One region of the Mesorhizobium sp. C372A genome, then DNA from elsewhere that is predicted to be linked to it. Evidence: predicted binding sites of a transcription regulator. Region 1 holds the regulator's gene; each other region holds the start of a gene.

Region 1 (7,357 bases):
TGCTCGTACTCGCCATAGTCATCGCCATAGGCGTGGTCGCTTTTGTGATCGGCCGCCAGCGCGCCGCGGCGCAGGATACCGGCATGGTCAAGCCGCATTCGCGCGCGCATTATCATGGCTGGTGGGCCTTTCTGCTCGCGGTCCTGCCTGCCGTCCTTTTGCTCGCCGTCTGGGATATCGGCTCTTCCTTCTATCTCGACCGGCATATCCATGCCGCTTTGCCCGAGCGCACCGCCGACACAAAGGTGGCCAGCGAAGCGCTCGACGCCAGCCTGGTGAAGAGCCTGGCCAAGGGCCTGCGCCGGCTCGATGGCGATACCGCACTTCCCGCTACTTTCGCCGAATTGCAGCCGCTGCTCGCCGCCAAGGGCGTGGCACTGGCCAGCGACACCCAGGACTATATGATCCCGATCGCGGTCGAGGCGAACCAGGTCCAGGACCGGCTCGGCCTGTTCAGCGCCGTGCTGACCTTCGCGCTGTCGGTCGCCGGCGCCTTCTATGCGCTGAGGCAGATCGCGCCGCGCGCCAGGGCGCGCAACAATGTCGAGAAGCTGATGCTGTGGGGGCTGCTTGCGGCCTCGACCATCGCCATCCTGACCACGGTCGGCATCGTGCTGTCGATGCTGTTCCAGACCATCACCTTCTTCGAGAGCGTGTCGCCGATGAGCTTCTTCTTCGGCACGGTGTGGGATCCGCGTTTCGCCGCCGCCGGTTCCGGCGGCAGCCAGGGTCAGTTCGGCCTGATCCCGCTTCTTGCCGGCACGCTCTACATCGCCGCCGTCGCCCTTCTGGTGGCAGTGCCGGTCGGGCTGATGTCGGCGGTCTACATGTCCGAATATGCCTCGCGCGGTGTGCGCTCGGTGGTCAAGCCGGCGTTGGAACTGCTGGCCGGCATTCCGACCATCGTCTACGGCATCTTCGCCGTTGTCACGCTCGGACCGTTCTTGCGCGACCTGTCGGCGGCACTCACCGGGGGCTCGCCCTTCATCCAGGGCCAGAGCATCTTCACCGCCGGTCTGGTGATGGGCGTCATGCTGATCCCGGTCGTGTCCTCTTTGTCCGACGACATCATCACCGCGGTGCCGCGCGCAATGCGTGACGGCTCGCTCGGCCTCGGCGCCACCCGCTCCGAGACGATCAAGCGGGTGATCCTGCCGGCGGCACTGCCCGGCATCGTCGGCGCCATCCTGTTGACGGCGTCGCGCGCCATCGGCGAGACGATGATCGTCGTGCTGGCGGCGGGCGTCGCCGCCAATCTGACGGCCAATCCGTTCGAGGCGATGACGACCATCACCGTCAAGATCGTCAACCAGCTGACCGGCGACCTCGAGTTCAACTCGCCGCAGACGCTGGTCGCCTTCGCGCTCGGCCTGACGCTGTTCGCGCTGACGCTGGTGATGAACATCGTCGCCCTCTACATCGTGCGCAAGTACCGGGAGCAGTACGAATGACCGACATCCCCCTGGACACGATGGCGGGCGCCGTCGCGCGACCGCGCCGCGACATCGGGCTGAAGGCGCGCTACGCCGCCGAACGCCGGTTCCGCATCTATGGCGTGATTGCGATCTCGGTGGGCCTGGCGTTCCTGGCCATCATGTTGATCACCATCGTCTCGAAAGGCTACACCGCCTTCTGGCAGACGACGGTGACGCTGCCGGTCACCTTCGACGAGAAGGTGATCGATCCCTCCGGCAAGCGCGCGACCGACCCTACCGTGCTGATCAAGGCGAACTATCCCAAGCTCGCCGAAAACGCGCTGGTGGCCAAGCTCGGCATCGATCCGGCCAACAAGCCGATGATGCTGAAGCTCAAGGGCTTCCTGTCGGAAGGCGCCCGCGTCCAGCTGCGCGACATCGTCTCCGCCGATCCGTCGGTGATCGGCACGACGCGTGACGTCGACATCCTGGCCGCCGCCAATCTCGACTCGGCCTTCAAGGGCCAGATCGACCTCGGCGTCGATGAAGCGCGCCGCAAGGTGTCCGACCAGCAGATCGACTGGATGAACAAGCTCAAAGCCGAAGGCGCGATGGCCGAGCATTTCAACACCGGCCTGTTCAGCTATGGCGCCTCCAGCCGGCCCGAGACGTCGGGCATGGGCGTGGCCATCATCGGTTCGTTCTACATGATGGTGATCGTGCTTTTGCTGGCGCTGCCGATCGGCGTCGCCGCCTCGATCTATCTCGAGGAGTTCGCCAAGAAGAACCGCTTTACGGACCTGATCGAAGTCAACATCAACAATCTCGCGGCGGTGCCGTCGATCGTCTTCGGTCTGCTTGGCCTTGCCGTGTTCATCAACTTCCTCGGCATGCCGCGCTCGGCTTCCTTCGTCGGCGGCCTGGTGCTGACCTTGATGACGCTGCCGACCATCATCATCGCGACGCGCGCCGCCCTTGCCGCGGTGCCGCCGTCGATCCGCTCGGCAGCGCTCGGGCTCGGCGCCTCCAAGATGCAGATGGTGTTCCACCACATCCTGCCGCTTGCCGCCCCAGGCATCCTTACCGGCACCATCATCGGCCTGGCGCGTGCGCTCGGCGAGACAGCACCGCTGCTCTTGATCGGCATGGTCGCTTTCGTCGCCGATTATCCGACGACGCCTTTCGATCCGGCGACCGCGCTGCCGGTGCAGATCTATATGTGGGCAAACGAGGCTGAGCGCGCTTTTGTCGAGCGCATGTCCGGCGCCATCATCATCCTGCTCGTCTTCCTCATGGCCATGAACATCACCGCGATCGTGCTCCGGCGCCGCTTCGAGCGGCGCTGGTAGAAAAAAGGCAATTTGGTATGAACATCATGACCGAACAGTCCCTTGAGAATGCAGTGGGCGACAAAATGAACGCCAAGTCGAACGAAGTCATCAAGATGCGCGGCGACAAGGTCGGCGTCTTCTACGGCGAGAAGCAGGCGTTGTTCGACGTCAATCTCGACGTCCGCCAGAACCAGGTGACGGCGCTGATCGGCCCGTCCGGCTGCGGCAAGTCGACCTTCCTGCGCTGCCTCAACCGCATGAACGACACCATCGATTCGGCGCGGGTGACCGGCAAGATCACGCTCGATGAAGACGACATCTACGACAAGAACATCGATGTCGTCGAACTGCGCGCCCGCGTCGGCATGGTGTTCCAGAAACCCAACCCGTTCCCGAAGTCGATCTACGAGAACGTCGCCTACGGCCCGCGCATCCATGGGCTGGCCAAGCGCAAGTCCGACATGGACCAGATCGTCGAGCAGAGCCTGAAGAAGGCTGCGATCTGGAACGAGGTCAAGGACCGCCTGCAGGAGCCCGGCACCGGCCTGTCCGGCGGCCAGCAGCAGCGCCTGTGCATCGCGCGCGCCATCGCCGTGTCGCCGGAGGTGATCCTGATGGACGAGCCCTGCTCGGCGCTCGATCCGATCGCCACCGCCCGTGTCGAGGAGCTGATCGACGAACTGCGCCAGAACTACACGATCGTCATCGTCACCCACTCGATGCAGCAGGCGGCGCGCGTCTCGCAGCGCACGGCGATGTTCCATCTCGGCTATCTCGTCGAGGAGGGCGTCACCGACAAGATGTTCACCAACCCCGACGACAAGCGCACCCAGGACTACATTACCGGCCGCTTCGGCTGAGCCGTCCGGCGGGTGAATTTTTAGGCACGAGGACCAAGATCATGGGTGAACATACCGTCGCCTCCTTCGATGAAGAGCTCGGGCAGATCAGCAAGCTGATCCGCGACATGGGCGATCTGGCAGGCTCGATGGTCAGCGGCTCGACCAGGGCGCTGCTCAATTCGGACAATGCGCTGGCACAGCGTGTCGTTTCCGACGACGCCATCATGGATGCGCGCCAGCGCGAACTGGACGACCGCGCCATCACGCTGATCGCCAAGCGCCAGCCGATGGCCAACGATCTGCGCGCCGTGGTCGGCTCGATCCGCATGGCGGGCGACCTCGAGCGCATCGGCGACCTCGCCAAGAACATCGCCAAACGCGTCGGCACCGTGGGCTTGAGCGTCACGCCGCGCGACCTCTCGCACTCCATCGATGCCATGGCGCAGCTGGTGCTGATCCAGGTGCAAGGCGTCGTCGAGGAATATGCCGCCACCGATGCGGCAGCGCTTGCAAAACTCAGGAATGACGACGAGCGCATCGACGTCAAATACACGTCCGTGTTTCGTGAGCTCTTGACCTACATGATGGAAGACCCTCGCAACATCACCGCCTGCACGCATCTCTTGTTCTGCGCCAAGAATCTTGAGCGCATCGGCGATCATGTCACCAACATCGCCGAAAATGCGTATTATGTGCTGACCGGCCAGCAATTGCCCGCCAATCGTCCGAAGCAGGACGAGACGGCGATGGCCACGCCGGCCTGATGAGGGTGAACTGCCTATGATCGCGCCACGCATCATGGTCGTGGAGGACGAGGAGCCGCTGGGCGTGCTCCTCCGCTACAACCTCGAATCCGAAGGCTATCAGGTCGAGGTGGTGACACGCGGCGACGAGGCCGAGATCCGCCTGCAGGAAAACGTGCCCGATCTCCTGGTGCTCGACTGGATGGTGCCCGCTGTTTCCGGCATCGAGCTCTGCCGGCGGCTTAGAGTGCGGCCCGAAACCGAGCGGCTGCCGATCATCATGCTGACCGCGCGCGGTGAGGAAAGCGATCGCGTGCGCGGCCTGTCCACCGGTGCCGACGACTATCTGGTCAAGCCATTCTCGACGCCGGAGTTCATGGCGCGCGTGAAGGCGCTGCTGCGCCGGGCCAAGCCGGAAGTGCTGTCCAGCGTGCTCAAGGTCGGCGACATCGTGCTCGACCGCGAGTCGCACCGTGTCTACCGCAAGAAGAGCGAGATCAGGCTGGGACCGACCGAGTTCCGGCTGCTCGAATTCATGATGCGCCATCCCGGCCGCGTGTTCTCGCGCAGCCAACTGCTCGACAATGTCTGGGGCGAGACGATCTATATCGACGAGCGAACCGTCGACGTCCATGTCGGGCGCTTACGCAAAGCGGTCAACAACGGCCGCATGCCGGATGTCATCCGTACCATTCGCGGCGCCGGCTACGCGATCAGGGAAGACTAGGATGCTGCGCGTCGCGCCGTTGCCGGCCATTCAGGCGACATGCTTGCCGGATTTGGCCTGAATGCCCGGCGCGAAAATCTCCTGATCGACGAAGCCGAGCGCGCGCATGGCACAGCCTTCGCGGATCAGCGGCAGCTCGTTGGGCTCGGTGTCGAAGGAGATCGATTTCGAGTGCTGGCCGCCGGCGGTCTGGGCGATCGCTTCGCGCAATGCCGGTTCGATCAAGTCGAAGGCGGCGGCGCTGACGCCGACCATGGCGACGGGTGCCGGATCGATCAGTGCAAACAGGCTGCCGAGGCCGAAGCCGAGCGCCTCACCGGCCTTGCGATAGGCTTCGCGCTCCGGGCCATCGGTTTCGCGGGCGCGCGCGGCGAGTGCGCGCATATCAGCGTCGCCGATATCGACCGGCTCGGCATCTTCGCTCATCATTTTGGCGCTGCGCCAGATGGCGTAGTTTCCGGCATAGGCCTCGACGCAGCCGCGCCGCCCGCAGCGGCAGAGCGCGCCGCCCGGACGGTGGATCATGTGGCCGAACTCGCCGCCCGAGGAATGGGTGCCGGTGAACAGTTCGCCTTTCAGCACCAGCCCCATGCCGATGCCGTGCGACAAGAGGATCGCGATGAAATTGTCGCGGTAGCGCTCGGGCTGGCGCCATTGCAGGGCCACCGCCATCATATTGCAGTCGTTCTCCATGGTGGCAGGAATGCCGAATTCCGCTTCCAACATGTCGGCGAAGGCAATGTCGGTCAGTGGCGTGATTGGCGACCACAGCATGGCCCGCGCCTGCGAATCGGTGATGCCCTGGATGCCCATGGCAATGCGGGCGATGCTCTGGACATCGAGGTCCGGGTCCGCGAGACGCCGCCCGACGATTGCTACGCATTCGCCGATCAGCTCGTCGCGCGGCATGGTCAGCGTGTCGAGCCGGCGCTGTTCTTCCGCGACCACCTGGCCGGCATAGTCGATGACGGTGACGGAGAGGAAGTTCAGCGACAGCACCACGGTCATGACCGCCGCCGCTTCCGGGTTGAGGCCAAGGCCGACCTGCGGCCGGCCGCGTTTCAGCGAGCCGGTCTCGCCAGGCTTGCCTTCAATCAGGATGCCTTCTTGAATTAGATCAGACGAGATTGCCGATATCGTCGAATGGCTGAGGCCGGTGGTCGCCGCAATCTCGGTCCGCGACGGCTGGCCGGCCCGGCGCACGGCCGAAATCACCATCGCACGGTTGCGACGGCGCAGATCGTCGTGGCGGATCCCAACCGACATTTGTTTTCCTCCCGGCCTCCTCGCGCCTCATGATAGTGAAGGCGTTCGACGGCACCAGCCAAATATTGGCAGACGCCGGCAGCCCTGTCATTGTTTATTGCGGAGCTCGAAAAAATTCGGCAACGCCATCAGAATCCATCATAATCGATGTTGACAGTGCCTTATCATTGAACCAGTATTTTTTCGAGGCTCGAAAAAATGGAGCCTCTTTGTGCAGGCCTTCGGGCCGGTTTTGTCGCGCCGTGGGCGGCGCAGGGAGGGTTATAATGAACAGATTTGCAGCCGCCATGCTGGCGGGTGTCGCCATGTCGCTGGCGCTGATGTCGGTCGCGCAGGCGAAGGACAAGGTCATCGGCGTGTCGTGGTCGAACTTCCAGGAAGAGCGCTGGAAGACCGACGAGGCGGCGATGAAAACGGCGATCGAAGCCGCCGGCGACAAGTACATTTCGGCCGACGCGCAGTCCAATCCCGGCAAGCAGCTGACCGACGTCGAAAGCCTGATCTCGCAGGGCGCCAACTCGCTGATCATCCTGGCGCAGGACGCCTCGGCCATCGGCCCGGCGGTGCAGAAGGCGCTGGACGAAGGCATTCCGGTCGTCGGCTATGATCGCCTGATCGAGAACAAGGACGTCTTCTACCTGACCTTCGACAACAAGGAAGTCGGCCGCATGCAGGCCCGCGAAGTGTTCAAGGCGAAGCCCGAAGGCAACTATGTCTTCATCAAGGGCTCGGGCTCGGATCCGAATGCCGATTTCCTGTTCTCGGGCTCGATGGAAGTGCTCAAGGAAGCCATCGACTCGGGCAAGATCAAGAATGTCGGCGAGGCCTATACCGATGGCTGGCTGCCGGCCAACGCCCAGAAGAACATGGAACAGTTCCTGACCGCCAATGACAACAAGGTCGATGCCGTGGTTGCGGCCAATGACGGCACCGCCGGCGGCGTTGTCGCCGCGCTGACGGCGCAGGGCCTTGCCGGAACGGTTCCGGTCTCGGGCCAGGACGGCGACCATGCCGCCCTGAACCGCATCGCGCT
Region 2 (7,357 bases), 120 kb from region 1:
GACCATCGCGGTCGCCAGAGAGAACACCAGCGTAACTTTGATCGAGTTGAGGTAGGCCGGGTCGGCCAGCACCTTGCGAAAATTGGCGAGCCCGACGAACTTGCTCTTCAGCCCGAACGGGTCTTCCCTGAGCATCGACTGGTAGAGCGCCTGCCCGGTCGGCCAGTAGAAAAAGATCAGCGTAATGGCGAGTTGCGGCGCCACCAGCAGGTAAGGCAGGGTCTTGTTGGGAAAGACGACGCGTGGAGACAGGGTGATTCCCTCGCTATTCAGGAAATCGTCCACGCGGGTCCGCGTGGACGAGGTTCAACTGACAATCGCTTCAGTTTCCGATCGCTTCCTGAATCGCCTTGTTGCCGCGTGCGACCGCGTTGTCGAGCGCCTGCTGCGCAGTCTGCTGGCCGGCCAGCATCTTCTCGAACTCCTCATTCTCGATGTCGCGCACCTGCGGCAGGTTGACGAGGCGCACGCCCTTCGAGTTCTCGGTCGGCGCCTTGCCCAGCATCTGCAGGATCGGCGTCTCACGGCCCGGGTTCTTGTCATAGAAGCCGGACTTCTTGGTCGCCTCATAGGCAGCGAGCGTCACCGGCAGATAACCCGACTTCTGGTGCAGATACTCCTGCACTTCGGTCTTGGACAGGTAGGAGAAGAACGCCGCGACGCCCTTGTATTCCTCGTCCGATTTGTTGCCGAACACCCACAGGCTGGCGCCGCCCGGCGTGGTGTTCTGGGGCGCGCCCTTGGCGTCACTATCATAGGGAAGCTGGCCGATGCCGTAGTTCATGCCCGATTTGACGATGTCACCGAGACCCCCCGACGATTCGGTGAAGATGCCGCATTCTCCGGCAAGAAAGATCTGCTTGGCTTCGGATGTACGGCCGCCATATTTGAAGGTGCCGTCCTTGGCCAGGTCGGCGAGCGCCTGGAAATGATTGACGAAGATCGGCGCATTGATCTTGAGCTCGACGTCGGTTCCGGCAAGTCCGTTCTGGTTGGTGCCATAGGAAACGTCGTTCCAGGCGGCGAAGGCCTCAAGGTGGATCCAGGTCAACCACGTCGAGGTATAGCCGCAGGAAGCGGCGCCGCTCGCCTTGATCTTCTTGGCGGCTTCCCACACCTCGTTCCAGGTCTTTGGCGGATTGTTCACGTCAAGCCCGGCCTTCTGGAAGATATCCTTGTTGTAATAGAGGATGGGCGACGAGGAATTATAGGGGAAGGACAGCATGGTCCCGTCCGGCTTCGAATAGTAGCCGACGATGCCGGGCAAATACTGGCTCTTGTCGAAGGTCACGCCGGCGCTGGTCAGCACATCGGCCACCGGCTTGATCGCACCTTCGGCGGCCATCATGACGCCGGTACCCACGTCGAACACCTGGATGATGTCGGGCGCTTGCCCCGCACGAAAGGCAGCGATGCCGGCATTCAGCGTTTCGGGATAGGTGCCCTTGAAAACAGGGAGAATTTCATAGTCGCTCTGGCTGGCATTGAAATCCTTGGCGATCTTGTCGACCACCTCGGCATTGGCGCCGGTCATTGCATGCCACCAACTGATCTGGGTGGCGGCGAAGGCGGAGGTGGTGGAAAGCAGGGTCAAGGTGGCGGCAACACCGGCCGCAAAGCCGAACAACTTCATGTTTCATCTCCCGTTTGTCATTGGCGAAAGGGGCGCTCCCGCGAACGCAATATGTGTCGCTGATGACAATCGGACAACGGATTTGTTGCTGTTTCGTGAATTTCATACCCGGCTAACTTCGCGCCCCCTCGCCTTGCAACGAGGACAGAGAGAAATGCCAAGCCGGCTCAGCGATAGAATGGGGCATGGTGGGCCTGCAAGGATCGCCGACCGCCCAGCGATGCGTGAAGGGCCCGCGTGACAGCGCCACGCACCTGCACCGTGCGGCCGCCAAACCGGCGCTCGGCCAGATCGAGATCGGCCGAGCGGCATCGCGCCAGGCGCTGCTGTAACCGTGCGTCTGGAATGAGACAGGATCGCCGCAACGTACAACCCGAAAAACCCGCTGTAGTTGTAGTTCGCATAACCGATTCTTCGTCAAGCGTGGCATACTAATCAAGTGGACGGCTTGATTGCTGTGGGAGAGCAGGTGGGGCGAGATGCTGACGGTCTATAATTGTATCGTGCATGAGCACGATCTGAGACTGGTCGCACTGGCAGCGCTCATTTGCGGTATTTCTTCCTTCTCGGCGGTCAACCTGCTTCGCCATGTCGACCGCTCGAGCGAGCGCAACCGCTATACCTGGCTGATGATAGCAGCCACTTCCACCGGCTTCGGTATCTGGGCGACGCACTTCATCGCAATGCTTGCCTTTTCTCCCGGAATCCCCAACGCCTACAATACGGAAATGTCGGCGCTTTCGCTCGCCGGTTCCGTCGCCCTGACCGCCGCGGGCATGTGGATCGCCACCTTGCGCCGGGGCATCGACTACCCTCTGGTCGGCGGCGCGGTCCTCGGCGCTGGTATCGCCGCCATGCACTATATCGGCATGGCCGCCTTCGAGGTCGAAGGGCGCATCGTCTGGAACCCGCTGCTGGTCGGCGTCTCGGTGCTGGCAGGCGTCACCCTCGCCGCGCTGGCGCTGCTGGTCGTGTTGCGACGGCCGTCCATGCAGGCCACTATCGCCGCCGCCATCCTGTTGACGCTGGCGATCTGCAGCCTGCACTTCATCGCCATGGGCGCGGTGTCGATCTTCCCGGACTCCTCCATCGAGATATCGCAGTTCACGGTCGAACCGGTGTCGCAGGCCTTCGCCGCCGCTGCAGTCAGCATGGCTATCCTGGTGCTTTCAGCCGCAGCATTGTGGATCGACCTTCGCTTCCGGCGTCACAAGCTCGAGGCCGAGCGCATGCACGGCCTCGCCAACGCCGCCGTCGAGGGGCTGATCGTCTGCGACGACGCCCGCATCGTCAGCGCCAATGACAGCATCGCGGCACTCACCGGCATTGCGCCGGAAGTGCTGAACGCGATGCTGCTTGGCGACCTCTTCGGCGAACGCACCGCGGCCGGCATGTCCGACTGCAGCGGACAGGCACAGGAAGCCGAACTCAGAGCCCATGACGGCGCCACCATCCCCGTCGAACTTATCGCCAGAAGCATCGACTATTGCGGCAAGCGGCACAGCGTGGTCGCCGTGCGCGACATCCGCGAACGCAGGAAGGCCGAGCAGGAGATCCTGCGCCTCGCCCATTTCGACCCGTTGACCGGGCTCCCCAACCGCCGCAGTTTCTCCGGCCGGCTCGAGGCCGAAATTGCCGCAATGGATCGCGGCGGCAAGGGTGGGCATCTTGCGCTGCTGCTGCTCGACCTCGACCGCTTCAAGGAAGTGAACGACCTGTTCGGGCATGGCGCCGGCGATGCCATGCTGCAGAAGGTGGCGCTATGCGCCTCCGCCGTGCTCCGCCACGGACAGATGCTGGCGCGTCTCGGCGGCGACGAGTTCGCCATCATCGCTCCGAACCTTCCCGATCCGCAGGCGGCCGGCCGCATCGCCGAGGCGGTGCTGGCGGCCATGCGCGAGGAAAACCGGCTGTCGGTCGGTGGCGGGCTGGTGTCGGCCAGCATCGGCATTGCACTTTATCCGCTCGACGCCGATGAGCCGACACTCCTGGTCAGCCACGCCGACACCGCGCTCTACCGCGCCAAGGCCGAGGGCAAGGACACTTACCGTTACTTCGAGGCCTCGATGGGCGCCGAGGCGCGAGACCGGCGCGTGATGGAGCACGAACTGCGCCAGGCCATGGCGCGCGATGAGTTTCGCCTCGTCTACCAGCCACAAAAGGAGATCAGCAGCGGGCGGATGGTTGGGTTCGAAGCGCTGATCCGCTGGCGCCATCCGCAGCGCGGCGACGTGTCGCCGGCGACCTTCATCCCGGTGGCCGAAAACAGCGGCGTCATCATCCAGATCGGCGAATGGGTGCTGGCGACGGCCTGCGCCGAGGCAGCGCGCTGGAAGAACCCTCTCACCGTCGCGGTCAATGTCTCGGCGGTGCAGCTCCACAATCCGAATTTCAGCCGCAAGGTGCATGAAGTCCTGCTCGGCTCCGGCCTGACGCCCGGCAGGCTCGAACTCGAGATCACCGAAACGGCGCTGGTCAAGGACATGCCGCGCGCGCTGGCGACCTTGCGCCAGGTGAAGGCGCTTGGCGTGCGTGTGGCGATGGACGATTTCGGCACCGGCTACTCCTCGCTGTCCAATCTCCGCGCCTTCCCCTTCGACAAGATCAAGATCGACGGCTCATTCATCAAATCAGTCGACAGCAACGGCCAGGTGGCAGCCATCGTGCGCGCCGTTCTGGGGCTTGGCCGCGGTCTCGGCCTGCCGGTTCTGGCCGAGGGCGTCGAGACGCTGGGCGAGCTGAAATTCCTCGACGCCGAGGCCTGCGAGATCGGCCAGGGCTACTACCTAGGCCGGCCGAGCCCGATCGAGGCGTTCAGCGAACTGACCGGCGTCGCGGCGCCGGCGGCACAAGAGGACGCCGGCGTCAAACAACGCGGCGGCAGCATCTTGATGCTGCCGCCGGCGGCGGCCCTGCGCTCAGCCTAGAGCAATTTCAGGAAAAGCTTGAAACGGTTTTCCGTCCGAAATTGCGTCGAAACAAAAAAGTTAGCGCGGGTAGCCGTTTCGACGAAACGGTGAACCGCTCTAAGGGGCGAGTGCGGCCTCAACCAGGCGCTTGGCATCCGGTCCCGACCATTCGGCCGGTCCGTTCATATGCGCGATCAGGCAGCCTTCGCCATCGATCAGCATGGTGACGGGGAGGCCTAGCGCCAAGCCGCGCGTCTTGACGTCGTTGAACAGCGCCAGCGTCGAATCGCGGTAGTAGCCGAGCGACCCGATGCCGATATCGGCGAGGAACTTCTTCGGCTTCACATCGTCGCCGGCATCGACATTGACCGCGACCACTTCGAAGGCATCGCTGCCCTTTTCCTTCTGCAAGGCGTCGAGCGCCGGCATTTCGGCGCGGCAGGGCGCGCACCACGTTGCCCACAAATTGAGCAGCACGGTCTTGCCGGCATGATCGGCGATCGTCATCGGCTTGCCGTCGGGACCGTTGAAGGCGAGACTTTTCAGCGATTGCGGCGGATCGGCGGGCAGCAATGCCGCCACCTGGCCGGTGGCCGCGGCGGCAACCTTTTTGGCGCGGTCGCTCTTGGCGGCGCAGGCGACATCGTTCTTGCTGTTGCCCGCGCCGGCCGCAGGTGCGCTGCCGGTGGCTGCGTTGTTGCCAGACCCGCTCTCGCTGACATATACCGCGACCGCGCCGGCCAGCACGCCCGCCAGCAAAGCGGCGAGGATCAGGCGCGGGGCCGGGAAGTATCTGTTACCGTCTGCCATTTTCTAAGACTGCTCCGGAGCACGGGTTATAGCGATGAGCGACAAGAAGGCCAGCAACCAGATGTGGGGCGGACGTTTTGCCTCGGGTCCGGCCGCGATCATGGAAGCGATCAACGCGTCGATTTCGTTCGACCGCAAACTCTATGCCCAAGACATAAGAGGTTCGATCGCCCACAGCGAGATGTTGGCTGAAACGGGCATTATTTCGGCGGCCGATCAAGAAAAAATCGCTCACGGGCTGAACACGATCCTAAAAGAGATCGAGGCCGGCACGTTCGAGTTCTCGACCCGGCTGGAAGACATCCATATGAATATCGAGGCCCGCCTTGCCGACCTGATCGGCCCGGCCGCCGGCCGCCTGCACACCGCCCGCTCGCGCAACGACCAGGTGGCGGTGGATCTCCGGCTCTGGGTCAAGGACGAATGTTTCCGCGTCGCCGAGGCGCTGAAGGGGCTGATCTCAGCCTTGCTCGAGCGCGCCGAGGAGCATGCGGCAACCGTGATGCCGGGCTTCACCCACATGCAGGCGGCGCAGCCGGTGACCTTCGGCCACCACTGCATGGCCTATGTCGAGATGTTTTCGCGCGACCTGTCGCGCGTCCGCGACGCCATCGAGCGGATGGATGAAAGCCCGCTCGGCGCGGCAGCGCTTGCCGGCACCAGTTTTCCGATCGATCGCCACAAGACCGCCAAGGCGCTCGGCTTCCGCGAGCCGATGCGCAATTCGCTGGACAGCGTCTCCGACCGCGATTTCGCGCTGGAGTTTTTGAGCCTGGTGGCGATCTCCGCCACGCATCTGTCGCGGCTCGCCGAAGAAATCATCATCTGGTCGACGCCGCAATTCGGCTTTGTCAGACTGTCGGACAGTTTCTCCACCGGCTCCTCAATCATGCCGCAGAAGAAGAACCCGGACGCCGCCGAACTGGTGCGCGGCAAGACCGGCCGCGTCACCGGCCATCTCGTCGGGCTGCTGACGGTGATGAAGGGCATGCCGCTGACCTACGGCAAGGACATGCAGGAAGACAAGGAATCGGTCTTCGACGCCGCCGAGACGCTCGATCTGATGCTGGCGGCGATGACCGGCATGGTGCGCGACATGACGGTCAATGCCGCCGCCATGAAGAAGGCCGCCGGCTCGGGCCACGCGACCGCGACCGACCTCGCCGACTGGCTGGTGCGAACGCTGGGCCTGCCCTTCCGTGAGGCACACCATGTCACCGGCCGCGCGGTGGCGTTGGCCGAAGAGAAGAAGGTGAGCCTTGAAAAGCTGTCGCTGGAGGATCTGCAGTCGATCAACCCCGGCATCACGGCAGACATCTTCTCGGTTCTGGCGGTGCAGAATTCGGTGAAGAGCCGCACCAGTTTCGGCGGCACGGCGCCGTCGGAGGTCAGGAAGCAGATCCGCAGCTGGAAAAAGCGCATCGCCAAGGCATGATGCCGGGGTGCAATGCGCCTAAAACTCGGTTAAAAGCGCAGCATATAAAGTTTCGGACGGATGGATCGATGACCGCAAGCAGGATTTTGGTGACGCTGACGCTGCTGACGGCGATGGCTGCCGTGACCGCTTGCGGCCGTAAGGCCGGTCTCGACACGCCCTATGAAGCGGCCGTCCAGGCCCGCAAGGACGCCGAGCGCGCCAAACAGCCGGTGCCGCCGGAGCCGGAAAAACCGGTCGTGGACAAGAAATTCATCCTCGACCCGCTGATCTAGGGCCGATGAGACCGGCTTGGTCTTTCTGACCAGGTCTCGTGCTAACCAGGTCTCGTGCTCCAACTTCCGGAAACACTCTCGTGAACCATTTCGATTACCGCGACGGCGTGCTCCATGCCGAGGACGTGGCGATACCAGACATCGCCGCAAGCGTCGGCACGCCGTTCTATTGTTATTCGACGGCAACCTTGACCAGACACTACCGGGTGTTCGCCGGGGCCTTTGCCGGGCTCGACACGCTGGTCTGTTACGCCTTGAAGGCGAATTCCAACCAGGCGGTGCTGCGGACGCTGGC
Region 3 (7,357 bases), 290 kb from region 1:
TGCGTGTAAGGCGCGCGGGGATCGTCGAGCACGCGATCCGTCAGGCCGCTTTCGACGACACGGCCGTCTTTCATCACCATAATACGCTGCGACAGAAGCCGGGCGACGGCGAGATCGTGGGTGACGACGATGGCCGCCAGGCCGAGATCGGTGACCAACCCGCGCAGCAAATCGAGCAGGCGCGCCTGCACCGAGACGTCGAGGCCGCCGGTCGGCTCGTCCATGAACACCAGCCTCGGTCCGGTGACGAGGTTGCGGGCGATTTGCAGGCGCTGGCGCATGCCGCCGGAAAAGGCGCGCGGCTCGTCGTCGATGCGGTCCTCGTCGATCTCGACGCGCGACAGCCAGTCGACGGCAGTGGCGCGGATCTTGCCGTAATGGCGGTCACCGACCGCCATTAGCCGCTCGCCGACATTGGCGCCGGCAGACACCGTCATGCGCAAGCCGTCGGCGGGGTTCTGATGAACAAAGCCCCAGTCGGTGCGCATCAGGAAGCGGCACTCGGCCTCGCTCATACGGTAGAGTTCGCGGAACTGGCCGTCGCGCATGCGGTAGCTGGCGGTGCCAGAAGATGGTAGCAGCCGCGTCGACAGGCAGTTGAGCAGCGTCGTCTTGCCGGAGCCGGATTCGCCGACGACGGCCAGAACCTCACCCGGCCACAGGTCGAAGGTGACATTCTCGCAGCCGACGCGCGAGCCGTAGAATTTGGACAGTTCGGAGACGCGCAGCAGTGGGTCGCCGGTCATTCTGCTGGCCTCATCTTTCCTGCGGTAACATGGCTTTCAGCCGCAAGGTGGCCGCGATGTCCTTCGGCGCGCCGCTTCTCGCAATGGTCGGTGTCGGAGCAGACGAACATGTGGTCGCCATGGTCGTCGAGGATGACCTCGTCGAGATAGACATTTTCCGCCGCGCACAGCGCACAGGGCAGGTCGAAGGTCTGGACCTCGAAGGGATGATCCTCGAAGTCGAGGCTGACGACATCGGTGAAGGGCGGCACGGCATAGATGCGCTTTTCGCGCCCGGCTCCGAACAGCTGCAGGGCCGGCGAACGGTGCATTTTGGGGTTGTCGAATTTCGGCGTCGGCGAGGGGTCCATGACATAGCGGCCCTCGACCTTGACCGGATAGGCATAGGTGGTGGCGATGCGGCCGTGTTTGGCAATGTCCTCGTAGAGCTTCACATGCATCAGGCCGTATTCCTCGAGCGCATGCATTTTGCGCGTTTCGGTTTCGCGCGGCTCGAGGAAGCGCAACGGCTCGGGTATCGGCACTTGGTAGACTAGAACTTGGCCGGCGCTCAGCGGGTGTTCCGGGACGCGGTGGCGGGTCTGGATGATGGTGGCGCTGGCGGTATCGGTCGTCACCGCGACGTTGGCTACCTTCTTGAAGAAGGCGCGGATCGAGACGGCATTGGTGGTGTCGTCGGCGCCCTGGTCGATGACTTTCAGCACATCGTCCGGCCCGATAATCGAGGCGGTGACCTGCACGCCGCCAGTGCCCCAGCCATAGGGCATCGGCATTTCGCGCGAAGCGAAGGGAACCTGATAGCCAGGGATGGCGATGCCCTTGAGGATCGCCCGGCGGATCATCCTTTTGGTCTGCTCGTCGAGATAGGCGAAGTTGTAGGTGGCGATGTCGGTCATGGCGATCAAATCCACTCCCTGCTATTGCATTGACGCCCAGAAAACGGAAATAAAGGCGAAGTCGAATGACTCAGACCGGTTGGATCCAGATTGCAATTCTGCTTCTGGCGTTTGTCTGCGTGGTCGGTTTTGTACCTCGGCGCTTGTTTCTGCCTGCTTCCAGAGATGGCGCGCATGTCACAGGCGGAAACGGCAGCTACGTCGGCGGGCATAGCAGCCATTCCCATGACGGCGGCAACGGGGGCGGCAACGGGGGTGGCGGCAATGGCGGGGGCGATTAGGCTCATTCGGCCGCCTCCCGCTTCTCTTCCACCTTTGCAGGGTTCTCTCGAGCTTCGTATTCGGCGCGCATGCGGCGCACCAAATCGAGCTCGGCCTGGAAGTCGACATAGTGCGGCAGCTTCAAATGCTCCACGAAGCCGGTCGCCTGAACATTGTCGGAGTGCGAGATGACGAACTCCTCGTCCTGCGCGGCGGCGACGACATCTTCGCCGAGTTCCGTTGCGCGCAGCGCGCGGTCGCACAGCGCCATGGCCATCGCCTTGCGCTCGCTTTGGCCGAAGACCAGTCCGTAGCCGCGGGTGAATTGCGGCGGCGCCTTGGCCGAGCCCTTGAACTGGTTGACCATCTGGCATTCGGTGACGCGGACCTTGCCGAGCAGCACGGCGAAGGGCAGTTCCGGCACGTCGAGTTCCAGCTCGACCTCGCCGATACGCACCTCGCCGACAAAGGGGTGGTTGCGGGCATAGCCGCGCTGGGTGGAATAGCCGAGCGCCAGCAGAAACCCTTCATCGCCGCGTGACAGCGCCTGCAGGCGGATGTCGCGCGCCATCGGAAACTCAAGCGGCTCGCGGGTGATGTCGCCGGGGACATGGTCCTGCGGCATGTCGCCATCCGGCTCAATCAGCCCTTCGCGGGCGAGGATCGTCGAAACGCGCGGCATGGCCTGCGTTTCCGTCTCGCGCTGGAGCGGTTCGGCGACATCGGCGCCGGCGGCGAGTTCCGGGTCGAGCAGGCGGTGGGTGTAGTCGAAGGTAGGCCCAAGCAGCTGGCCGCCGGGCAAATCCTTGTAGGTCGCCGACACGCGCCGCTCGACCAGCATGGCGCCGGTGTCGATGGCGTTGGTGTAGCCGAAGCGCGGCAGTGTGGTGCGGTAGGCGCGCACCAGGAAGATCGCCTCGATCATGTCGCCGCGCGCCTGGACTATGGCGAGCGCCGCCAGTTCCCGGTCGTAGAGCGATCCTTCGCTCATCACCCGGTCGACGCCGAGCGCCAGCTGTTCCACGATCTGGTCGAGGCGCAGCGCCGGCACCGAACGGTCGCCGCGACGGCGGTCCGCAAGCAGGCTGTGGGCATTGGCGATTGCGACTTCGCCGCCTTTTACCGCGACATACATTTATGCCTCCATCGTATTGATGCGCGTCGTGCGCGGCAGGCAGGCGATACCGTCGGGCGCCGCCAGGAGGATGTCGACGCCGCGCGGAAAGCGCTGGCTGTTCTGCTTCCACTGTTCGACGAAATGACGCGGCATCTGTGCCGGCGCGATCGCGGCAGAGACTTCGATGCCAGGACCTTCGAGCAACAGCGGCGCGCCCGAGACGAGATTGCTGACCTGCAGGATCAGTGTCGTCGAGCGGTCGGGATAGTCCTGCGTGCCTTGCGAAAAGCCGTCGAGAGCAGCCATCTCGGCCGGGTTGGCGATCAAGGCGAAATGCGCATCGGCCGGCGTGTTGGCAAGTGGCGCGCCGGTGTGGAAACCGAGCCAGGATTTGACTGCCGCGGACGCCTGCAAGGCAGGGTCGAGCCAGAGCGGGGTGTCGTTGTCGCATAGCGAAAGCGCGATGGCGCCGGCGGTTGCCGACAGCGGCGCCGGCGGCCGGGCGAAGGCCGGCAGAGGCTGCACGCTGCCCGGCCGCGCCATGGCGTCCATGATTGCGCGGAAGACGGTCTGGGCGTTGAACACCGGATCGGCGAAACCGCCGTCGATCGATTGAGCTGCGATGTCCATCAGTCTTCTCCGCGCACCATGGTGAAGAAATCCACTTTCGTTGCCGCCGTCTCGGCGCGGCGCTTTTCGCGCGCTTCGCCTTGGGCGGCACGCAGCGGCGCCACCAGCGCGGTTTCGACCGTCCTGCGCTGCGCCGGCTCCTGCCAGAGCGCGTCGGCGATTGCGGCCAGCCTGGCCTTCTTCCTGTCGCGGCCAAGCATGTAGCTGTGGCCGACCTGTCCGGAAGGGAGCCGAACTGTGGCGCGGGTGACCGTCGCTTCACCGACATTGAAGGGTGCGCCGCCGCCGCCGATGCGACCACGCACGGTGACCAGACCGGTTTCCGGGCCACGCAGAAGCTCGGCCTCGGAGGTCAGGCCGGCCTCGTTCCAGAGCCGGGCGATGTCGTCGCCGTTAGCCTGCGCCAGCGTTGCCATGACGTCTTTGCGCTCGGCCTGTTCCCGCGCTTCCTGTCCTCGCATTGGGTTACTCCCTGACCAAATAAAATTTGTCTAGTGATATAGACAACTATACAAATTATACCTATTATCTAACCCGTGTCCATGACGGGTGGATGACAGGGGCTGGAGCGGGGGGGAAATGGTGGCTCAAAAGAGCGCGAGCAGCATCGAACGCCGCAGTGGCGTCTCGCTCTGGCGGCAGATCGCCGACCAGATCCTGCATTCGATTGCGTCCGGCGATTTCGCCGAGAATGCCGCGCTGCCGCCGGAGATGGCGCTGGCCGAACGCTACGGCGTCAACCGCCACACGGTGCGCAGCGCCATATCGGCCCTGGTACAGGACGGTGTGCTGCGGGCCGAGCAGGGACGCGGCACTTTCGTGTTGTCGCGCAAGCGGCTGTCCTATCCGATCGGCGCGCGCACGCGTTTTTCGACGGGCCTGCAGGGACAGACTTCGGAACGGCATATCGTGCTGCTCACGTCCGTAGTTGAATCGGCCAGCCAGCGCGTCGCCGACGGCCTCGGCCTTGCCAGGGGCACCGAGGTGATCCGGCTGGAGACGCGCGGCGAAGCCGATGGACGGCCGGTGTCCCGCGCCGCCAGCTGGTACGAAGCAAAGAGCTTCGCCGGCATCGATGCCGTGATGGCGGAGACCGGTTCGATAACCGCCTCGCTCCGGCGTTTCGGCATCGACGATTATCTCCGGCAATCGACGGTTCTGTCGGCGCGTCACGCCGACGCCGCCGACCTTGCCGATCTCGATTTGCAGCCCGGCGCCATCGTGCTGGTGGCGGTCGCCGTCAACGTCACACCGGACGGCCAGCCGATCCAGTTCGCCGAAACGCGGTTTCCGGCGGAGCGGGTGGAGCTGAAGCTGTCGGCGCTGTAGGGAGCGTCGAGACTCATGCGATATCAGACCAACTCGGTCGCGCTCACTTGTCAGCGGCTTGACGTTTGAGGACCGCCTTCCCCCACTCCGTCTCGGCTTCGCCGAGCCACCTCTCCCCCCTCCGGAGGGAGAGGAAGGGAGCCCGCCTTGCCAAGCTCGCGCCTTTCCTCTCCCCCGTCGATCGGGGGAGAGGTGTCGAGCGAAGCTCGACGGAGTGGGGGTCGACCTGCGCAGGGCATGGTCAATTCCGGCCGGGTTCACCGCCTGCCATGTTAAGAACCCACCTCGATCACCGCCTTGATCAGCCCGGATTTCTCATGCGCCCATCTTGCGAGATCGCGCGGCGTTCCGGCCAGTGTCGTGCGGTGGGTGACAAGTTTCGCCAGCGGCACCGCGCCGTTGCGGATGGAGGCGGCGACGTGGTCGAAGTCGACTTTCAGCGCATTGCGGCTGCCGACCAGCGTCATTTCGCGCTTGTGGAATTCCGGGTCGGAAAAGACGATGTCGTCCTTGACGACACTGACCAGCACGAGCGTGCCACCATGCGCGACATGTGCGAAGGCCGACTGCACCGAGGCGGTGTTGCCGGTGGCGTCGAAGACGATGTCGAACCCTTCGCCGCCGGTTGCCTCGCGCACCAGTTCGGCTGCCGCTTTTTGTGAGCCGTCGAGCGTGGCGAAGCCAAGTTCGCCTTTTGCAAAATCCAGCCGCTCCGTGCTCATGTCGAGCAGGCTGACATCGAGCCCGGCGATGCGCGCAAATAGCGCTGCGCCAAGGCCGATCGGCCCGGCACCGATGACCAGGGTGCGGGCGCCTGGTTCGGCGCGGGCACGCCGCACGGCATGCGCGCCGATGGCGAGGAATTCCACCGCCGCCGCGTCGGCCAGAGATAGGCCGTTTGACGGATAAAGATTCTGCGCCGGCACCAGGATCTGCTCGGCCATGGCGCCGTCGCGATGCACGCCAAGCACTTCGATCCTGACGCAGCAATTCGGCTTGCCGTGCCGGCAGGCGATGCATTTTCCGCAAGAGAGATAGGGATTGATGATGACGGGCTCGCCCACGGCAAGGTCGACATCTTCGCCGGTCTCGACGACGGTGCCCGACACTTCGTGGCCCATGATGCGGGGATAGGCGAGGAACGGGTGCTTGCCTTCGAAGATGTGGTAGTCGGTGCCGCAGATGCCGACATGGCTGACGGCGACCAGCGCCCAGCCGGCAAGCGGCGCTCCTGGCGCCGGCCGGTCTTCCAGGACAAGCTCGCCGGGCGAGCGGCAGACAACAGCTTTCATTCGGCAATTCCAGTGTTCAAAAAGGCGCCGGTCCGTTGTTAAGCAGGCCGGCGCAGAAGGTCAGGGAGGATTACTTGCCGCGACGGCGCAGGCCGTCGAAATAGACGATGATGATGATCAACGCGCCGGTGATGATGCGCTGCCAGAACGAGTTGACGTTGAGCAGATTGGCGCCGTTGTTGATGGTGGCCAGGATGAAGGCGCCGAGCAGCGGGCCATGCACCGAGCCGACGGCGCCGAACAGCGAAGTGCCGCCGATCACCGATGAGGCGATCGCCTGCAACTCCCAACCTTCGGCCTGGGTCGGGTTGCCGATGCCGATGCGCGCCGCCAGCAGCACGCCGACGAAGGCCGCGCATAGGCCCGACAGCGTGTAGGCCATGTAGATGGTGCGCTGGACATTGACGCCCGAGAGGCGCGAGGCCTCGGCATTGGATCCCACAGAGAAGAGATAGCGGCCCCAGCGGCTGTGGTGCAGGAAGATGTAGGCCGGGATACCGACCAGGATCACCATCCAGAACAGATTGGGGATGCCGACAAAGGAACTGCGCGAGAACGCGGTGAAGCTGTCGCTGTTGATGTTGATCGAATTGCCGTTGGTCATCAACAGGCCGATGCCGCGCAACGAGGTCAGCGTCGCCAGCGTGATGATGAAGGGCGGCAGGCCCATCTTGACGATGCCGAAGCCATGGAACAGGCCGATGGCAACGCCGACCAGCAGCGTCACCAGAATGGCGACCCAGATCGGGAAGCCGGCATTGATCATCATGGCGACAATGACGGTGGCGAAGCCGACCACGGCGCCGACCGAGAGGTCGATGCCGCCGGTGATGATGACGAAGGTCTGGCCGACCGCCATGATGGCGATCATCGAGCCCTGCCGCAAAAGATTGGCGATGTTGTTGGAGGAGGCGAAGCTCGGCGTCGCCACCGACAGCACGATCCAGAGCAGAACCAGCAACGCCAGAAGCGTCAGCCCGAACAGGACGTTGTAGTTCCGTTTCGGTTTTTCGATCGCGACGGTTTCGATGCTCATGGTTCCTCCCGTTTCTTGTTTTGTCAGCCGATCGCCTGCGTCAGCACGTC
Region 4 (7,357 bases), 2.9 Mb from region 1:
GCGCGACTTTCCGCCCATATCGCCGGCAGCCGCGCCCGCCTGGTGACGTCGTTGCACAATGACCGGCGCGGCCTGCGCGCCAGGGGTTTTGCCGTCGTCGCCGCTTGATACTGGTCACGAAAACGAAAGAACGCCGTCGCGATCCGCTTTCGGCCTCGCTTCGCGGACGCCGATGGCGTAAGAGGCGGCCATGGAAAACAACCGATTTGAAACACCCGTGACCGTTAAGTCGGGCACGGAGGGAAGCACTCAGCTCTTGCGTACGGTGCGCGAGGCTTCCGATTACCTGCTCAACAGCTGGCCCGGCAAGCGCAGCCCCAAGCACCGCGAAGCGCTGCAGGCCTGCCATGACGCGCTGGCCGGCGACAAGCCGGCGATGATTGCAAGACGCGCCTTCATCGCCGCCGCGCGCGAGGTCAACGTCTTCGTCAGCGACAAGGCCCCGGCCTGATCACATCGGCCTGATCAGACCGGCATTTTGCCAGGATCCGGCCCGTTTCGCGGGCCGGTGATCCTGTCTTGCCTATTTTTCTGTCTCGGTGTCGGTTTTCGAACTTGCCTCGTTCTCAGGCTCGGCGCGCTCCTTGGCCGCGACCTTGGCGGCGAGCTTCTCCGCCTTCTTGGCGGCCTTCTGCCGGTCGCGCTCTTTGCGTTCCTGACCGTAATTCGGTGGTCGAGCCATATCGTTTCCTTTCGCTGTGCCTGATCCTGCCTAGAAGCATTGGCCGGCAAACACAACAGCGCCGCGAGGGCAGATGCCAGCGGTTCTGGACTTGCGTGATGGCGAACACAATGGTTTAGAAAAGGCTGCGGGACAGTTGCTGGAGCCGCCGCCGACCGATTTCGAATCAAAACGACCGATGGCCACGCTTCAAAGAAACGCACAGAAGCTGATCTACTATGCGCGCAACGCCATGCGCGACATCGCGCCGCCGGTTCTTTTCCGGCGCCGGCTCGGCCGGCTGCTCGATCAGGCCAGGCTTTCCGACGCATCGGTCCGCCAGCGGCTCAATTACTACAACACGCTGCGGGAGCCTTTTAGCCCCAGCCCCGAGGCCGTGCCGGTCAGCCGGCTGCCGTCGGACCGCAGCATGTACTATTACGATCTGAAGGAGTTCACCCGTTATTTCGACCCAGATCTGCGCATCGACCTGGAATTCGGCGACGTCATCGAAGTGCCGAAGATGCCGTCGATCGTCAAGGATCGGCCGATAGCGGGCGACAACGGCAACGGCGTCCTGTTCAAGCTGAACAAGTTCCGTCATTTCTACATGCCGGCCGACGATGTCGCCTTCGCCGACAAGCATCCGCTCGTCGTTTGGCGCGGCGAACTCAACAATCCGATCCGCACCTTGTTGCTGGATGCAGCCCGCAATCTGCCGTTCTGCGATGTCGGCACGCCGAGGGCGACAGCACCTGCGGAATACCGCAAGCCCTATCTCAGCATCGATCAGCAGCGCCGCTACCGCTACATCATCTCGCTCGAAGGCAATGATGTCGCGACCAATCTGAAATGGATCATGAGCTCGAACTCGCTCTGCCTGATGCCGCTGCCGACTTACGAGACCTGGTTCGCCGAGGGGCAGCTCGAGCCCGATGTCCATTATGTGCCGCTGGCGCCCGACTTCAGCGATCTGGCCGAGCGGGTGCATCATCTCGAGCAGCATCCGGCCGAGGCCCAGCGCATCGTTGCGGCGGCCAACGCCTATTGCCGCAAATTCGCCGACGAGCGGGCCGAGCAGGCGATCTGCCTGCTCGTGCTCTACAAATATTTCGTGCTCAGCGGCCAGATCGAGCCCGATCCGCAGGTCTGGCGGTTTATCGCGGGCTAGCGGCTTCCGGCGCCCTTAAGTCAGATGACGCTGCGGTCCATAACCAGATCGGCCGGGCCGAAGCGGTCCTTCGCCGTAAACTGCTGGTGCCAGTAGGGATAGAGCACCGGCGGCCGGCTGACGGCATCGAGACGCTGGCGTTCATCAAAGGACAGCGTCAGGCTTGCCGCGGCGAGATTGTCTTTCAACTGGGCCTCGTTGCGTGCGCCGATCACCAGCGAACTGACGGCCGGCCGGCCAAGCAGCCAAGCCAGCGCCACCTGGGCCGCCGAGACGCCGCGAGTGGCGCCGATGTCGACCAGCACGTCGACGATCCGCCACAGCCGGCCCTCGTCGCGGATCGGCGGTTCCGACCAGCCGCCGATCTGGCGCGCCGTCGGACTGTCGCGGCGGTATTTGCCCGACAGCAGGCCGCCGGCGAGCGGGCTCCACACCAGCACGCCAAGGCCCTGGTCGACCGAGATCGGCAAGAGCTCATACTCGGCCTCGCGTGCTTCCAGCGTGTAGTGGATCTGCTGGGTGACGAAACGCGGCTGGTGCTGGCTGTCGCTGATGCCGAGCGCCTTCATGACCTGCCAGCCGGAATAGTTGGAGCAGCCGACATAGCGGATTTTGCCCTGGGCAACCAGCGTGTCGAGCGCGGAGATGGTTTCCTCGAGCGGTGTCGCGCCGTCCCATTCGTGCAGGAAATAGATGTCGATGACATCGGTCCTGAGGCGCTTCAGGCTCTTCTCGCATTCGCGGATCAGATGATGGCGCGACAGGCCTTCGTCATTGGGGCCCTTGCCGATCCGCATGCGCGCCTTGGAGGCGATCAGCACGTCGTTCTTGCGCTTGCCGCCGAGCGCCTCGCCGATGATCTCTTCCGACAGACCGTTGGAATAGACATTGGCGGTGTCGATGAGATTGATGCCGGCATCGATGCAAGTGTCGATGATGCGCGAGGCCTCCGCGAGATCGGAATTGCCGACGGCAGCGAACGGCCCGCTGCCGCCGAAGGTCATGGTTCCCAAGGTCAGCGCCGAAACTTTCAAGCCGGAACGGCCAAGCGTGCGGTATTCCATGTCAGATCCTCGTAGTTTTGGTGGGGAGGTGGTTTTAGCAGGAAAGGGCGGGGAAGCCCGAACGGGTCCGCCATTTGTAGGACAATTTGAGCGGCTTGTCGCCATCCCAGGGCGATGGATCGGCAATGCTCGCTGGTTTGCAGTGATGACCGGCTGGCCGGCGGCTTGCAATAAAACCGTCATTGCCGGCCTATATCAAGTCGGCTCAGGGTTTCATGTCAGCCGGCAAGCGGAGCAGTGGAAATGAATGAGCTAAAGCAGAATTCTGCGGCCAGGGATTGGCTGGAAGCCGAACTCGCCGACACGCTCGATGAGGACTATGAGCTGGAAATCTCGGAGCCGGCGCTGTCGCTGGAGATCGCCAAGATCTACAAGAACGCGCATCCGCCGTCGATCGATCGCATGCAGTATTTCCGCGACCTGATCGGCTTGCAGTCGGAACTGATCAAGCTGCAGTCCTGGGTTGCCTACCACAAGAAGAAGCTGGTGGTGGTTTTCGAAGGACGCGATTCCGCCGGCAAGGGCGGCGTCATCAAGCGCATCACCCAGCGCCTCAACCCGCGCATCTGCCGCGTCGTGGCGCTGCCGGCGCCGACCGAGCGCGAAAAATCGCAGTGGTATTTCCAGCGCTACGTGCCGCATCTGCCGGCCGGCGGCGAGATCGTGCTGTTCGACCGCTCCTGGTACAACCGCTCCGGCGTCGAGCGGGTGATGGGCTTTGCCGAACCCGATCAGGTCGAAGAGTTCTTCCGCGACGTGCCGGAGTTCGAGCGCATGCTGGTCCGCTCCGGCGTCACGCTGGTCAAATACTGGTTCTCGATCACCGACGAGGAACAGCAGATGCGCTTCATGATGCGCATCCACGATCCGATGAAGCAGTGGAAGCTGTCGCCGATGGACCTGCAGTCGCGCGTGCGCTGGGAGCAGTACACCAAGGCCAAGGAAGAGACGTTCGCCCGCACCAACATCCCAGAGGCACCGTGGTACATCGTCGAAGGCAACGACAAGAAGCGGGGGCGGCTGAACTGCATCGACCATCTCCTCAAACAGCTGCCCTATGAGGACGTGCCGCACGAAGAAATCACGCTGCCCGAGCGGGTGTTCAACCCGGAGTACGAGCGCCAGGTCCTGCCGCGCGAGCTTTACGTGCCGGAGAAGTATTGAGCACTTTTCCTTCTCCCCGTTTCACGGGGAGAAGGTGCCTGAAGGGCGGATGAGGGGCAGCGCCGGCATCGACGAATTCACAGCCGTCGGACGCTGCTAACCTCCAAAAGCAGCGCTGCCCCTCATTGCCTGCCGGGCATTTCTCCCCGCAAAACGGGGAGAAAGAAGCCTGCGCCTGTTACTTCGCCACTATACCCGCTTGATCGTCACATGCGTGGCGAGCGCCGTGGCCACCTGCTCGGTGCACTGGTAACCCAGCTTCAGCATATCCAGCCCGGCAAACAGGCTCTCGCCCCTCCCGAGCAACACCGGCGACACCGCCAGATGCAACTCGTCGATGAGCTTCTCTTGCAGATATTGCCGGATGGTGGAAACGCCGCCGCCGACGCGGACATCCTTGCCGCCGGCCGCGGCCTTTGCTTGTTCGAGCGCGGCGTGGATGCCGCCGGCAACGAAGTGGAAAACGGTGCCGCCTTCCATCACAATGGGGTCGCGCTTGTAGTGGGTCAGCACGAAGGTCGGCACGTGATAGGGCGGGTTGTCGCCCCACCAGCCTTTCCAGCTCTCGTCTGGCCATTCGCCGCGGATTGGGCCGAACATGTTGCGGCCGAGGATCCAGGCCCCGACATTGTCGAAGCTGCGGACAGTGAACCGGTCGTCCACATCGGTGGTGCCGCCATCCTTGCCGACCATCTCATGGAAGGTGCGGGTGCCGGTCATCCATTTGTGCAGATATTCGCCACCAACGCCGAGCGGATTTTGCAGGTCCTGGTCAGGACCGGCGCCGAAACCGTCGAGCGACAAGGTGAAGGCATTGACGCGCAGTTTGGACATGGAAGACTCCCTTTGGTGACCAGTTGTGATTTGCAATCAGTATTCAAACTGATTGCATTTTGCAACTAGTATTTTTAGAGGCAAGCCGATCTGTGGAATGCGCAGGGACCTCAAGCCGCCACGCGCTTCGGCATCACCGCAAACGGGCTGAGCCCAAGCCAGATCTGCATCTTGCCGGCGACGTCGAGATCGCCGGTCAGGCTGATCTTGTCGCGTTCCTTGTGAACTGTCGTCAGCCCCATCCAGATCGAGGTCATGGTGCACAGATCGGTCGAGACGTAGAGATCGACGTCGAAGCCCGGATCGTACCAGCAAAGATCGACCTCGCCCTGCTTCTCGACGATCAGCCACCACGATCGTTTTGACGCCGGCAGGTCATGGTACAGGAATTGTATCACGGTGCGCCCGTCCGGCAGCGGACTGGGGTTCAGATTGCGCCGCATGTCCCACATCAGCAGCGACGGATCGAGGTTTTTGAGCGACAGCCTGGCCTCGACCCATTTCTGGCCCCAAAACCCCATCGCCTCGACAACCGGGCGCAAATCCCGGCCCGCCTCGGTCAGCCGGTATTCGAACACGCCCTTCTCGGTCGCGATCTCGGTCCGCTCGACGATGCCGCCGGCCTCGAGGTCCTTGAGCCGTTGCGACAGAAGGGTTGGCGACATTTTCGGCACGCCGCGGCGCAAATCGTTGAAGCGGGTCGATCCCGCCACCAGTTCGCGCAGCAGCACCATGGTCCAGCGTGTGCAGAGCAGCTCGGCGGCCATGGAGAGCGGGCAGAATTGCTTGTAACCGGCTTGTGTCATGTGGTGAGCTCCAAAAGATGTTGCCGGACCTTATTCAGAAAACCTGAGTTCAGCCAGTACAGAAGCTGTACTGGCACCCCCGGTACAGTTCTGTGACTGGAGCGGTCCGGCGCCGCCATGCGAGGCAGCGGTCACGTCACCGGGCAGTCCGGTGCCGATCCATGAGGAGTTGGACAATGACCGCTTACGTGATCGCAGACATCAAGGTGAAGGACGACAAATGGGTGCCGGCCTATGCCGCTTCGGTGCATGACCTCGTCCACAAGCATGGCGGCAAGTATCTCGCCCGCAGCGGCAATGTGAAGACGCTGGAGGGCAAGCCGCTCGACACCAGCCTGATCGCCATCATGGCGTTTCCGTCGGCAAAGGCAGCCGAAGCCTTCACCAACGATCCGCAATACGCTCCGTTTGTGGCGGAGCGTCAGAAGGGCAGCGACAGCCGCTTCCAACTGATCGACGATACCGATCTCGCCGGAACGATTCCTTATTTGCCAAAGGCGTGAGGAAAAGCCGGAACCCGGAGCATCCAGGTTCCGGCTAACCCTTCAGCAGCTGCGCCACTTCCGGCGCGAAGTAAGTCAGGATGCCGTCGCAGCCGGCGCGCTTGAAGGCGAGCAGGCTCTCCAGCATTGCCTTTTCGCCGTCGATCCAGCCATTGGCGGCCGCCGCCTTGATCATCGAATATTCGCCTGACACCTGGTAGGCGAAGGTCGGCATCTGGAACTCGTCCTTCAGCCGGCGGATGATGTCGAGATAGGGCAGGCCGGGCTTGACCATCAGCATGTCGGCGCCCTCGGCGATATCCTGCTCGGCCTCGCGCACCGCTTCGTCGGAATTGGCGTGGTCGAGATAGTAGGTCTTCTTGTCGCCCTTGAGCAGGCCGGCGGTGCCGACCGCCTCGCGGTAGGGGCCGTAGAAAGCGGAGGCGAATTTCGTCGCATAGGACATGATCGCCACATCCGAAAAACCGTTGGCGTCGAGTGCGTCGCGGATGGCGCCAATGCGGCCGTCCATCATGTCGGACGGCGCGATGATGTCGGCGCCGGCCGCTGCCTGGATGACGGCCGCGGCGGTCACCTGTTCCACTGTCTCGTCATTGACGATGATGCCGTCGCGCAAGATGCCGTCATGGCCGTGCGAGGTGAACGGATCGAGCGCGGCATCGGTGATGATGCCGATCTCCGGCACCGCGTCCTTGATGGCGCGGGTTGCGCGGTTGATGATGTTTTCCGGGTCGAGGATGTGCGATCCCGTCAGGTCGCGCAGGCTGAGTTCAACATTGGGGAAGGTGGCGATCGCCGGAATGCCGAGCTTAGCGGCCCGCTCGGCCTCCTTGACGGCGAGGTCCAGCGACAGGCGGAAGACGCCGGGCATGGCGGCGATCGGCTCGCGCGTGTTCTTGCCGTCGATCACGAAGATCGGCCAGATCAGATCGTTCACCGTAAGCCGGTTTTCCTGCACCAGGCGGCGCGACCAGTCGGCCTTGCGCATGCGCCGCAAGCGGCGGCTGCCGGTGATCTCGTCGACGCTGCGCGCACCGGCGGGCTTTGCCGGTGCGAATTTGTTGCTCGTCGCGGGGGTGAATTTGTTCATCGCAAAAACTCCGGGTCGGGGCGGCTTTTACCACGAGGCCTTGCCGCTGACCAATGCGACACGA

Evidence for each region. The regulator PhoB, encoded in region 1, activates phosphate uptake and scavenging genes when phosphate is short. The targets are predictions, from matches to a motif close to TGTCATNNANCTGTCAT.
Region 2: ugpB (sn-glycerol-3-phosphate ABC transporter substrate-binding protein UgpB) is a predicted target of PhoB. The motif match lies at 1,696-1,712, and genes of this name have one in related genera.
Region 3: phnF (phosphonate metabolism transcriptional regulator PhnF) is a predicted target of PhoB. The motif match lies at 4,193-4,209, and genes of this name have one in related genera.
Region 4: ppk2 (polyphosphate kinase 2) is a predicted target of PhoB. The motif match lies at 3,063-3,079, and genes of this name have one in related genera.

Annotation. Positions count from the first base shown of each region.
Region 1 is NZ_CP100475.1:2,243,642-2,250,998, forward strand. Features, by position in the region: gene pstC (phosphate ABC transporter permease subunit PstC) at 1-1,451, shown strand, start outside; gene pstA (phosphate ABC transporter permease PstA) at 1,448-2,764, shown strand; gene pstB (phosphate ABC transporter ATP-binding protein PstB) at 2,782-3,606, shown strand; gene phoU (phosphate signaling complex protein PhoU) at 3,648-4,352, shown strand; gene phoB (phosphate regulon transcriptional regulator PhoB) at 4,369-5,058, shown strand; gene NLY42_RS10645 (ROK family protein) at 5,089-6,324, opposite strand; gene xylF (D-xylose ABC transporter substrate-binding protein) at 6,591-7,357, shown strand, end outside.
Region 2 is NZ_CP100475.1:2,363,690-2,371,046, reverse strand. Features, by position in the region: gene ugpA (sn-glycerol-3-phosphate ABC transporter permease UgpA) at 1-252, opposite strand, end outside; gene ugpB (sn-glycerol-3-phosphate ABC transporter substrate-binding protein UgpB) at 323-1,633, opposite strand; gene NLY42_RS11250 (hypothetical protein) at 1,819-1,965, shown strand; gene NLY42_RS11245 (bifunctional diguanylate cyclase/phosphodiesterase) at 2,113-4,560, shown strand; gene tlpA (thiol:disulfide interchange protein TlpA) at 4,660-5,352, opposite strand; gene argH (argininosuccinate lyase) at 5,387-6,787, shown strand; gene NLY42_RS11230 (hypothetical protein) at 6,856-7,062, shown strand; gene lysA (diaminopimelate decarboxylase) at 7,143-7,357, shown strand, end outside.
Region 3 is NZ_CP100475.1:2,528,889-2,536,245, forward strand. Features, by position in the region: gene phnK (phosphonate C-P lyase system protein PhnK) at 1-746, opposite strand, end outside; gene NLY42_RS11995 (alpha-D-ribose 1-methylphosphonate 5-phosphate C-P-lyase PhnJ) at 743-1,642, opposite strand; gene NLY42_RS12000 (carbon-phosphorus lyase complex subunit) at 1,926-3,038, opposite strand; gene phnH (phosphonate C-P lyase system protein PhnH) at 3,039-3,650, opposite strand; gene phnG (phosphonate C-P lyase system protein PhnG) at 3,650-4,111, opposite strand; gene phnF (phosphonate metabolism transcriptional regulator PhnF) at 4,230-4,979, shown strand; gene NLY42_RS12020 (zinc-binding alcohol dehydrogenase family protein) at 5,252-6,271, opposite strand; gene NLY42_RS12025 (ABC transporter permease) at 6,342-7,307, opposite strand; gene NLY42_RS12030 (sugar ABC transporter ATP-binding protein) at 7,331-7,357, opposite strand, start outside.
Region 4 is NZ_CP100475.1:5,107,826-5,115,182, reverse strand. Features, by position in the region: gene NLY42_RS24630 (GntR family transcriptional regulator) at 1-108, shown strand, start outside; gene NLY42_RS24625 (DUF982 domain-containing protein) at 218-451, shown strand; gene NLY42_RS24620 (hypothetical protein) at 524-682, opposite strand; gene NLY42_RS24615 (glycosyl transferase family 90) at 861-1,832, shown strand; gene NLY42_RS24610 (aldo/keto reductase) at 1,853-2,896, opposite strand; gene ppk2 (polyphosphate kinase 2) at 3,140-4,060, shown strand; gene NLY42_RS24600 (dihydrofolate reductase family protein) at 4,250-4,894, opposite strand; gene NLY42_RS24595 (winged helix-turn-helix transcriptional regulator) at 5,005-5,700, opposite strand; gene NLY42_RS24590 (DUF1330 domain-containing protein) at 5,877-6,203, shown strand; gene hemB (porphobilinogen synthase) at 6,238-7,293, opposite strand.